DNA from 3 places in the Colwellia sp. Bg11-12 genome. Region 2 is predicted to be linked to each of the others. Evidence: predicted binding sites of a transcription regulator. Region 2 holds the regulator's gene; each other region holds the start of a gene.
The links. The regulator FliA, encoded in region 2, starts transcription of late flagellar genes. The targets are predictions, from matches to a motif close to CTAAAGNTNNNNNNNNNNNNGCCGATA.

Region 1: the regulator FliA is predicted to act here: its motif matches at 1,994-2,020, upstream of H4J39_RS18520 (VC2046/SO_2500 family protein).
Region 3: the regulator FliA is predicted to act here: its motif matches at 1,589-1,615, upstream of pomA (flagellar motor protein PomA).

The regions. Positions count from the first base shown of each region.
Region 1 covers NZ_JACGUZ010000086.1:115,652-119,535, reverse strand. Annotated here, with positions in the region: gene H4J39_RS18530 (hypothetical protein) at 315-806, shown strand; gene H4J39_RS18525 (YchJ family protein) at 902-1,411, shown strand; gene H4J39_RS18520 (VC2046/SO_2500 family protein) at 1,414-1,959, opposite strand; gene xthA (exodeoxyribonuclease III) at 2,165-2,971, shown strand; gene rlmA (23S rRNA (guanine(745)-N(1))-methyltransferase) at 2,977-3,792, shown strand; gene yfbV (terminus macrodomain insulation protein YfbV) at 3,815-3,884, opposite strand, start outside.
Region 2 covers NZ_JACGUZ010000071.1:556,330-560,213, forward strand. Annotated here, with positions in the region: gene flhF (flagellar biosynthesis protein FlhF) at 1-256, shown strand, start outside; gene H4J39_RS11470 (MinD/ParA family protein) at 546-1,388, shown strand; gene H4J39_RS11475 (RNA polymerase sigma factor FliA) at 1,464-2,183, shown strand; gene cheY (chemotaxis response regulator CheY) at 2,234-2,617, shown strand; gene H4J39_RS11485 (protein phosphatase CheZ) at 2,662-3,405, shown strand; gene H4J39_RS11490 (chemotaxis protein CheA) at 3,419-3,884, shown strand, end outside.
Region 3 covers NZ_JACGUZ010000053.1:42,172-46,055, reverse strand. Annotated here, with positions in the region: gene dxs (1-deoxy-D-xylulose-5-phosphate synthase) at 1-92, opposite strand, end outside; gene ispA ((2E,6E)-farnesyl diphosphate synthase) at 131-1,021, opposite strand; gene H4J39_RS03865 (exodeoxyribonuclease VII small subunit) at 1,021-1,284, opposite strand; gene pomA (flagellar motor protein PomA) at 1,728-2,495, shown strand; gene H4J39_RS03855 (flagellar motor protein MotB) at 2,508-3,449, shown strand; gene thiI (tRNA uracil 4-sulfurtransferase ThiI) at 3,627-3,884, shown strand, end outside.

The DNA.
Region 1 (3,884 bases), on a different contig from region 2:
AACAGGTGATATATGCCAGCGCAGGATTCTCTTCGATTAAGGGGGCTGGAAAACAAAATAACAAAACTTTCTTAGGTAAAGCTTAAGGAAAAATTATTATCATCCTAGATAACAATAGCGTCAACTGTCTGTCCTTATGACTTCATTCATTGATAACACAGAGCAAAGCGTATACACCGCTTCATTCATACCTTTGTATGCCGCAAAAGTGTATGTCTCTCAATATAGCTAACATATAAATTATCAAAAAAGTGCTTGAATAAACACCACAAACGATATACTGTACGTTTATACAGTATATCGAGGTTCGAGAAATGAATTTATTAAATCACTTTAATACCAATGCGTTACCTATAAAAAATAAAAGTTTAGCTATTGAAAAACCCAATTGGTGTGATGTAAGAGTTATTGCAAATACCGTTGAAGTTTCTCAGCAGTATACTGATATATTCCAAAAACATGATCTAGATAACAAGTGGATCTTAATGATAAATCCTGAAGAAAAGCCGCTTCAACAATTATCTACCCAAGGAAAAATAGATCCTAAAAAAATTCTAAAAGTTAGTATTCATCAACGGAACATCTCACTAAAAACCATCAAAAATGCCTTAGAAAAAGGTCATTGCTCGGCGGTTATTTTATGTAATGCCACATTAGATAAATCTCAATTAACTCAATTAACTCAATTCGCTGAGAAAGGACAAACCAAATGCATTATTTTAACGAAGCAAACACAAAAACGTTTAAACCAAAACCGACTAGCAAATTACGTAACTATTTCGGACTCTTCTTTGTTATTACATTAATTTCGTTTGAAAATATTTTTCCGTTGATAAAAGAGAAAATAAAATTTTGCTCTGATAAAATAGATGAACTGCTTTTTTAGGAATATGCTTGTTTTATGCAATGCCCATGTGGTTCGAATATTAGTTTCAAACAGTGTTGTTTTTTATTCATAAATCAACAAGCGCAGGCGCGCTCACCCGAGCAATTGATGCGTTCACGTTATAGTGCTTATGCAAAAAAGTCTGCTGATTATATTTATAATACTTACGCCGAATCTAGCAGAGCACATCAGTCATTGACTGATATTCTTGCATGGGCAAAAGACACTAAATGGTTAAAACTCACCATAAATTCAGCAAGTGAATATGCTGATATTAATATTAAAAAATCAATAAACTCTGATAAAAAGGAGGATAGGTCGAACACAGTGTGTTTTTCTGCTTATTACCAACACCAAGGTACATATTTTATAATGAAAGAAACTTCACGTTTTATTGTCGAAGATAGCCAATGGCGTTATCTAGATGGTGAGGTCAGTATCAACGAAGAGTTACCTACCCCAAAAAGAAATGAATTATGTTTTTGTTATAGCAATAAAAAATTTAAACAATGCTGTGGTTCATAAAGTCAGGCAATAGCATCAAGTAAAGGAGCCTTTACTATCGTGTTATGAACAGCGTTAAGCCAACCTGTCGCGTCAAATGATAATCTTGAAGTATCTGAGTTCAACAACGTGTTATTTTTTTGCTGATCAAATTTTTTCTGACAATAAAGTGATGTATTACTTAAGACTAGCTGTGCTACATGCTTTTTATCATCACGAAAGGCGAGTGGTCTAGGTGATAATGCATTCGATAAACGTAATTCTGCTAAGTTATTTTGTTGAATAAGCTCGGCTTGATCAAACATGGCTATCGTGTGTTTTTTATCTAAGGATAAAGGCGCTTTCTCAGGAAGTTCAAAGTCTCTACGTAAACTTAAATCATTAGTCGTTTTGATATCAGCGACAGTTTTTGGCAAAGAAAATTGACTATGGCTACGTACATCGTCAGTTAACATCGCCAATAATAGAGAAAAGTCTGCACGTCGGGCACTGTGTACACTTTCATTAAGTTGTTCACCTAATTGTAATTCGTGTACCAGAATTTGACTGTCAACTGACTCTGTAAGCAATGATCTTCAACTTTATTGTTTTATATAAAGTTTATATCGACAGAATATTCATTTTAATGAGCTTAATTTTCATTTATTTACAAATTTTGCTGTTGATTAGTATTGGGGGTTAAATAAGTGTCTAATTCTCTTCACTCGCAATTAATAATAACCTTCGATGATAACTTCTGGTAGCATGTGAAAAAAATTAATACTGAGTGTTTTTATGAAAATCATTAGCTTTAACATTAATGGCCTCCGCGCGCGTTTACATCAACTTCAAGCCATAATAGATAAACATCAACCTGATATTATTGGCTTACAAGAAATCAAAGTTCATAATGATGCATTTCCTATAGAAGCTGTTGAAGCGATGGGCTATCACGTTTATTTTCATGGTCAAAAAGCACATTATGGTGTTGCTATGTTATGTAAAAAAGAACCTAGTATTATAAAGATGGGGTTCCCGAGCGATACAGACGATGCTCAAAAGCGCATGATCATGGTTGAAACTACCAATGAGCAAGGTGAAAAAGTAACGATACTTAACGGTTACTTTCCACAAGGGGATAATATTGCCCATGAAACTAAGTACCCTTACAAGCGCCAGTTTTATAAAGATTTAATGACTTATTTAAATGAAAATCACACACCTGAAGAGCACGTGGTTATTATGGGAGACATTAATATTTCCCCAATTGATTTAGATATTGGTATTGGTGAACCCAACCAAAAACGTTGGTTAAAAACAGGAAAGTGTAGCTTTCAACCAGAAGAACGAGAATGGCTTGCCACCTTAATGAATTGGGGCTTTAAAGATACCTTCAGAGATTTACACCCGACGAAAACAGAACGTTACTCGTGGTTTGATTATCGCTCAAAAGGCTTTGTTGATAACCGTGGTTTACGTATTGATGTCGTATTAGCGACTCATAAAATGGCAGCAACGTGTATCGAAGCTGATGTTGACTACGAATTACGTGGTATTGAAAAACCTTCAGATCATGCCCCTATTTGGTCAACTTTTAAGTAAATATTATGTTCCCTGCCCAATATATTTGTCCAATTTGCAAAAAGTCATTAACGTTGAAAAGCAAAAGCTATCGTTGTGAAAACAATCATAGCTTTGATGAGGCTAAAGAAGGTTATGTAAACTTATTGCCTGTTCAATATAAACATTCAAAAGATCCTGGTGACAATAAAGCCATGGTTAATGCTCGCCGTGCATTTTTAGATAAAGGCTTTTATCAACCTCTTGCTAACGAATTACAGTCGCTTTATCAACAATATGGTGATTTAACAGAGCCTGTATTTGATGCTGGCTGCGGTGAAGGGTTTTACACTCAGCAGTATGTAAAGCCAACAAATAATGTTTACGGTATTGATATTGCTAAAAATGCCGTTAAAAATGCCGCTAAAAAATACCAAGATTGTCAATTTAGCGTCGGCACATTGTCACAGTTACCTTTTAGTGAAAATTACTTTTCTTGGATTAACTCTATTTATGCGCCTATTCTCGAACAAGAGTTCACGAGAGTATTAGCAGACAAAGGCTATTTAGTCACAGTAACGCCAGCAAAAAATCATTTAATTGAGTTGAAGGCATTAATATACAGAGATGCTAAGCAGCATGATATCAGTAAAAGTCCTATTGAACATTTAACATTAATTGAGCAAAAAGAAGTAAATTATGTGATGGAGTTTACCCAAGGTGAAGACATCATTAACTTGTTGGCTATGACCCCTTTTGCCTTTAAAACAAGTGAAAGTTTGCTTGACGACTTAAAAGCGAGAGATAACTTTACTTGCCAAGCAGACTTTTTAATACGTCTTTATCAAAATACGGTTCACTAATTTTAACGGGACAATGAAGTAATCAAAATGTAGAGTTTTGAGATTGGTGGCTAATATTAAGTAGCTTTGCTAAATCAATAAAACGTGGTTTA
Region 2 (3,884 bases):
AGATCGCTTTAAAAAAGTACCATTGGCTGGCTGTATTTATACTAAACTTGATGAAAGTCTTAGTATAGGTGAAATTATTTCTACCTCTATTCAAAATGGCTTAGCGATAGGTTACCTTACTGATGGACAAAGAGTTCCAGAAGATATTAAAGTTGCAAATGCTGAAAAACTCGTTACGCTAGCAGATAAAATGTCAGCGAAAAATCAAGTTACTAAACCAATAAATTGGCGAACAGCACCTATGGTATCAAGTTGATTATAAACGGGCTTATTTTTAATACCTAAAACGAATAATACTGAGGTATTACAATTGATCAGTAGAATGATTACAGACAACTTTTATGCTAGGTGTTTATCTTTTTTTCCTCATAAAAAAGTTGAGCGCATGCTTAATCAAATGTACATCACTGTAAATATCACTGTATTCCCATAACTTGTTCTAATATGTGAATTTTAATCCTATAAAAATATGCAGGTTATATGATTATAGGGTTATACTAAATTTAATTGATGGATTTTCGTAAGAAAGTAGAGAAATACGATAAATGAATGATCAAGCAAGTGGCTTAAGAAAAATGAAAAGTTCCGAACCAGTAAAAGTCATCGCAGTCTCAGGAGGTAAAGGCGGAGTAGGTAAAACTAACGTCTCACTCAATACCGCTATTGCACTAGGACAATTAGGACAACGCGTTTTAGTTTTAGATGCCGATTTAGGTTTAGCTAACGTTGATGTCATGCTCGGTTTACGAGTAAAGCGCAATTTATCACATGTACTTTCTGGCGAATGTGAATTAGACGATATAATTATTGAAGGTCCCGCTGGCATTAATATCATTCCTGCTACGTCAGGTTCACAATCTATGGTCGATTTAACGCCTGCTGAACATGCTGGTTTAATTCGCGCTTTTAGTGATATGAACACAAAGTTTGATGTACTTATTGTCGATACCGCTGCAGGTATTTCAGATATGGTACTGAGCTTTTGTCGCGCTTCACAAGATGTGATGCTAGTTGTTTGTGATGAACCTACTTCTATAACTGATTGCTACGCTTTAATGAAACTATTAAGTCGTGACCACGGTGTATTCAAATTTAAAGTTGTTGCTAATATGGTGCGAACACCAAAAGAAGGTCAGCAACTGTTTGGCAAGTTATCAAAAGTAACCGATCGATTTTTAGACGTTGCACTCGAATTGGTTGCTGTGATCCCATTTGATGAAAATATAAGAAAATCTGTTAGAAAACAAAAAGCAATTGTTGAAGCTTATCCTCAATCACCCGCGGCCGTTGCGTTTAAATCTTTAGCAGCTAACTTAATTAAATGGCCAATGCCTAAACAAGCATCTGGTCATTTAGAGTTTTTTATTGAGCAGTTGTTAGAAAATTAGTAACAATGAACAAAAAGATAAGAGTGCTTTGTTTAAAGTGCTTAATTTTCACATAATTTTAGCGAGTGAGCGATAGTGGTAAAACCAAATGCTTACAGTATTCAAACTGATAAATCTGCAATAATTGCGCAGCACACAGTTTTAGTGAAACGAATCGCTTATCACCTATTAGCAAGATTGCCTGCTAGCGTGCAGGTTGATGATCTTATCCAATCGGGTATGATTGGCTTGCTTGAAGCTTCAAATAATTTTGATCACAGCAAAGGAGCAAGTTTTGAAACCTTTGCTGGCATTCGTATTCGTGGTGCTATGCTTGACGAAATACGCCGTGGAGACTGGACTCCTCGTTCAGTTCATAAGAATAGTCGCATGGTCAGCGAAGCCATAAAAAAGCTAGAAGCTGACCTAGGAAGAGATGTTACGGATATTGAAGTTGCTGAAAAACTTGATATTTCGTTAAATGACTACCATCATATTCTTAGTGAAGTTAGTACAGGTAAAATAATCGGTATAGAAGATCTTGGTGTTGGTGAGGATTCTTTGTCGAATATGGAAGATGTTAATAATAACGATCCCTATGATAATTTTGAAAAAATAGTTTTTAAAAAATCGCTATCGGCATGCATTTCCACTTTACCCGAACGCGAAGCTCTAGTACTGTCACTATATTACGACGAAGAATTAAATCTACGTGAAATTGGTCAAGTGCTTGATGTAAGTGAGTCACGTGTTAGTCAAATTCATAGCCAAGCAATGCATAGGTTAAAAGGACGTATGCAATCTTGGCAAAGTTAAGTAGAATATAAATATAATTAAATTTTAAAATGTTCTCACCGGAGGGTGCCTTGGATAAAAATATGAAAGTTCTTGTTGTTGATGATTTCTCAACCATGAGACGTATCGTGAAAAACTTGTTGCGCGATTTAGGCTTCACTAACATTTCAGAAGCAGATGATGGTAGCACTGCTTTACCCATGTTAAAAGAAGGCTCTTTTGACTTTGTTGTAACAGATTGGAATATGCCTGGTATGCAAGGAATTGATTTGCTTAAAGCAATTCGTGCAGATGCTAAGTTATCTCATATTCCTGTATTGCTCATTACTGCTGAAGCAAAGAAAGAACAAATTGTTATGGCGGCCCAAGCAGGTGTTAATGGTTATATTGTTAAGCCATTCACAGCAGCAACGCTAAACGCTAAGTTAGATAAAATATTTGAACGTTTAGGTTAATTCTTTAGCTCGTTCATTAATTAATCTATACGAGAGGTTGTTGCATGAGTGTGAATACAAATGTGCATGTTTCTTTGGAAGAAGCAAAACTGTTGGTCGAATATTTAGAAAGTGGTCAACAAGATAAGGCAGATGAATTAATTGCAGAAATTCAAAACCCAATTAATTCAGAGTTGTTTGCTGAAATAGGCAAATTAACGCGTCAATTACATGATTCATTAAATAATTTTCAATTAGATTCTCGGTTGAATGATTTAGCGACAGCAGATATTCCAGATGCTAAAGAACGTTTAAACTACGTTATTACCCGCACGGAAGAAGCCGCTAATAAAACCATGGATGCTGTAGAATCTATTTTCCCAGTTGTTGATACGATACAACGGCAGATAAAGGCAGTTAACCCGTTATGGCAAAAACTCATGCATAACAAGTTGGAGTTAACTGAATTTAAAAGCTTATGTATCGATATAGATTTATTATTAAAAACGACAGATAAAGAATCAGTTCGCATGCATGATTTAATGACTGATGTTTTAATGGCACAAGATTTTCAAGATTTAACCGGACAAGTTATTCGTAAAGTTATTGATCTAGTTCGTGAAGTAGAAGATAGCTTAATTGGTATGCTGACCGCTTTTGGTATTACAACAGAAAATAATTTAGAACGAAGTAAACCCAAAGTAGGTGATAACTTAGTTGAAGGCCCTATCATTAATGCAGCACAACGTGATGATGTTGTCGCTGATCAAGATGATGTTGATGACCTTTTATCAAGTTTAGGATTTTAATAGGAGTTGCTGGATGTCATTTGAGCAAGATGAAGAGATTCTTCAGGATTTTTTAATTGAAGCCGGAGAAATACTTGAAACGCTTTCGGAACAACTTGTAGAACTTGAAAACGACCCTGATAATGCCGAATTATTAAACGCTATATTTAGAGGTTTTCACACCGTTAAAGGTGGTGCAGGCTTTTTAGCGTTACATAATTTAGTTGATGTTTGTCATGGTGCAGAAAATATTTTCGATCTGCTACGTACAAACCAGCGTAGTGTTAGTGCAAGCTTAATGGATGTTATTTTACAAGCACTTGATGTTGTAAATGAAATGTTTGTACAAGTCCAAAATGGTGAAAAACTTGATAAAGCCGATGCAGAGTTACTTGCTGAGTTGCATCGACTAAGCCAACCTGAAGGTAAAGAACAAGCACCTGAACCTGAGGTTGTTCAATCCGTTGTGGAAACTGAAAGTTCTTCCTCTGGTGATGAAA
Region 3 (3,884 bases), on a different contig from region 2:
GCCTGAGTTAACTGGGTTTTATCTAACATACGCAGATCGTCAGGAGAGTTTATATTGGCCAATAAAGGGTAGTCGGCAAGATTTATAATCATATTTATTTTGTTTGTTCTTTAGATTGCTTGTTACAAGATTAATGTACGCGTTTTATTATAAACGTCGCAAATTCAGCTAAGTTATCTGTATTGTAGGGTAAAGTGGCTAAAGCTTGAAGTGCTTGTTGATATAAGTTGTCAGCTTTTTGTTGAGCGCCCGCTAAACCTAGCAGTGCAGGGTAGGTGCTTTTATTGGCGGAAACGTCTGAACCTGCTGGTTTTCCGAGTTCTTCTTCACTGGAAATAATGTCAATTATATCATCTCGAACTTGATAGGCTAAACCAACATGTTCAGCGTAAATAGCTAGTTGGTCCTTTTCATTGGATGAAATATCTTGGCTTATTTCGGTGACCATAGTCACTGACGCTTTTAATAATGCCCCTGTTTTTAGTGAATGCAACTTTTCTAATTCGGCTAAGGTTATTATTTTATCGGTTGCCGAAATATCAAGCGCTTGTCCACCGCACATGCCTTGATAGCCTGAAGCGTTCACTAATTGACGAATTAATGTGAGGCGTTTGGGTTCAAGTTGAGCGCTAAATTCATGGTTAACTAAAATGTCGAAGGCAAGTGTTTGTAAACTATCACCGGCTAAAATTGCTGTAGCTTCGTTAAAAGCCTTATGGCAGGTCGGTTGACCGCGGCGTAAATCGTCGTCGTCCATTGAAGGTAAGTCATCGTGTATTAATGAAAAAGCATGAATACATTCTAATGCGGCGGCTATGCCGTCAACATCAGACAATTTAAGTCCAAGTGCTTCGCCAGTAATATAACTTAAATAAGGTCGCATACGCTTGCCACCAATTAATAATCCATATTGCATTGCTAAGAGCAAATTTTTATCATTGATTTCATATTTTGCTAATTTATCAGCAAGATATCTATTAATGCGATTTTGATAAAAATCGAGCTGATTTAATTGGGTCACTAATTGTTACTCGTCTTGTCTGAATCACCTTCATTATCAAAAACTTCAAGTTGAGCTTTACCATTTTTAGTAAGCAATATCTGAATTTTTTGTTCAGCACTTTTTAACTTGTCTTGACTGGCTTGACTGAGATTTAAACCACGCTCAAAAAGCGTCATTGAATCTTCTAAGCTCAACGCCCCTTGTTCTAAATTCTGAACAATAGTTTCGAGTTCTGAAAGCGATTCTTCAAAGCTTAAATTTTCTATTTTTTTCTTAGCCATTAGCAAGCAGTTCAGTGATTGAATATATAGGCGCAAATCTATACCAAACGCATAAATTAATCAATCAACTTCCTGTGCTTTTACCCCCTAATTGTTATCATTGGCTTTATATTAGTAAGCCGATTATATGTATTACAAGGCTTATATTTATGTTGATTAAGCCCCATGAGGTCTGACTATAATGGGAAGATAACCTCGCCGCTTTTACTTAAATGAATTTTGTACCTCTATTTAATTTCGTTCAGACAAGGTCTTACCAAATATTTAACTCATAACTTTAAACATTAAAAATCATCACTAATTACTTAAGTTATTGACAATATGGGCGATAATAAACTTATATCTTGAATACCTATAAAAATATAAGTATTCGCGTATCGTAATACCTTAATGTATTATCAAATAATACGACGATACGTATTATTTCTTTTTGGAGGCTTTTTGTGGATATAGCAACAATATTAGGTGTAGTAGGCGCAATTGGCTTACTCATTATGGCGATGATGTTGTCGGGTGATATCGGTATGTTTATTGATACTCAGTCGGTCATTATTGTTTTCGGTGGTTCAATATTTGTTGTGTTATCTAACTATAACCTTGGTCAGTTTTTTGGTATTGGAAAAATTATTGGCAAAGCTTTTATGTTCAAAATTGAACAGCCTGACGACCTTATTGAAAAATCAGTTGAAATGGCAGATGCAGCTCGTAAAGGTGGTTTTCTAGCGTTAGAAGAAGCCGAAATTACCAATGGATTTATGCAAAAAGGTGTAGACATGTTGGTCGATGGCCACGACGCTGATGTCGTTAGAGGTACCTTACAAAAAGATATTCAATTAACCTCAGAGCGACATGAAACTGGTGTTGGCATGATGATGGCGCTGGCGGATGTTGCACCCGCAATGGGAATGATAGGGACTTTAATTGGTTTGGTGGCGATGTTATCAAATATGGATGATCCAAAATCTATTGGTCCTGCCATGGCGGTTGCTCTATTAACAACGCTTTATGGCGCATTCCTTGCCAACGTTATTGCTATTCCAATTGCTGCGAAATTAAAACTTAGATTAGCCGAAGAGAAAATGAATCAAGAACTCATTCTTGATGCTATTTTAGGTATTCAAGATGGTCAAAATCCACGTGTTATCGAAGGGTTGCTTAAAAACTATCTTGCTGAAGGTAAGCGTGCTGTAAATACAACGGAAGAAGAATAACGGGAGTAATTTATGGCTGAAAAATGTAAATGTCCACCTCCCGGACTCCCGGCTTGGATGGGTACTTTTGCTGACTTAATGTCACTATTGATGTGCTTTTTCGTTTTACTTTTATCATTTTCTGAAATGGATGTTTTGAAATTTAAACAAATAGCGGGTTCAATGAAGTTCGCTTTTGGTGTTCAAAATAAAATTGAAGTTAAAGATATTCCTAAAGGTACCAGTATTATCGCGCAAGAGTTCCGCCCGGGTAAACCAGAGCCCACTCCAATTGAAGTTATTCAACAACAAACAATGGAAATGACACAACAGATGTTAGAGTTCCAAGCAGGTGATGAAACCTCTGCTGGTGGCCGTCAAGAACAGCGAGGCACAGAACGTGGTGGGCAATCGCAAAGTACGGCAGATGAAATGTCAGCACAAGCGATGCAAAAAGCAAAAGATGAACTTGAACAGTCTTCACAAGAACAAGTGAATGAGTTAGTTAAAAAAATTGCTGAGCAGCTAGAACAACAAATTCAAGATGGTGCAATAGAGCTAGAATCGTTAGGTCAGCAAGTGATCATTCGCATCCGTGAAAACGGTTCCTTCCCCTCAGGTTCTGCTTTTTTACAACCACAATTTCGTCCTATTATTAGAGAAATTGGTGAACTACTTAATACGGTGCCGGGTGAAATTATGGTTTCTGCCCATACCGATAATCGGGGTATTAGTTCTGAATTATTTTCTTCCAATTGGGATTTATCCAGTAAACGAGCGGTAGCTATTGCACACGAACTGATTAAAGTACCTGAGTTTGAACAGTCACGTCTGCTGGTGGTGGGTCATGCTGACACTAGGCCATTAGTGCCTAATACTAACGCGCTTAATCGCCGTCGCAATCGTCGTGTTGAGATTTCAATTAATCAAGGTAAAGCAAAAGAAACTGAGCCCGTTTCTATCTCTAAAGAATAAATAAAGGTCATAAATTTCAAATGTTGGCAAGACGTTAGGCAATAAACATCTCGTTTATTACCTAACGTCTATCTTTTCAACTTAACCTTCATTCCTATTTCGTGTATAATTCGCGCCATTATTTTTACAGGTCCATTGTGGCCTTTATTATCGCTTTATATTTAGGATCGTTCGTTCATGAAATTCATCGTAAAACTCCAAGCTGAAATTGCCGTAAAAAGTCGCCCTGTTCGTAAGCGATTTACTAAAATTTTAGAATCTAGTATTAAAAATGTTTTACGTCGAGTTGATGAACAAATTACTACTCAGGCAAACTGGGATAATATTGAAGTTAATACAAAAAACAACTGTCCTAAAAATCGTTTGGCACTTATTGATACCTTAAAATGCGTGCCGGGCATCGCTCATTTTCTTGAAGTTCAACAAACTACCTAT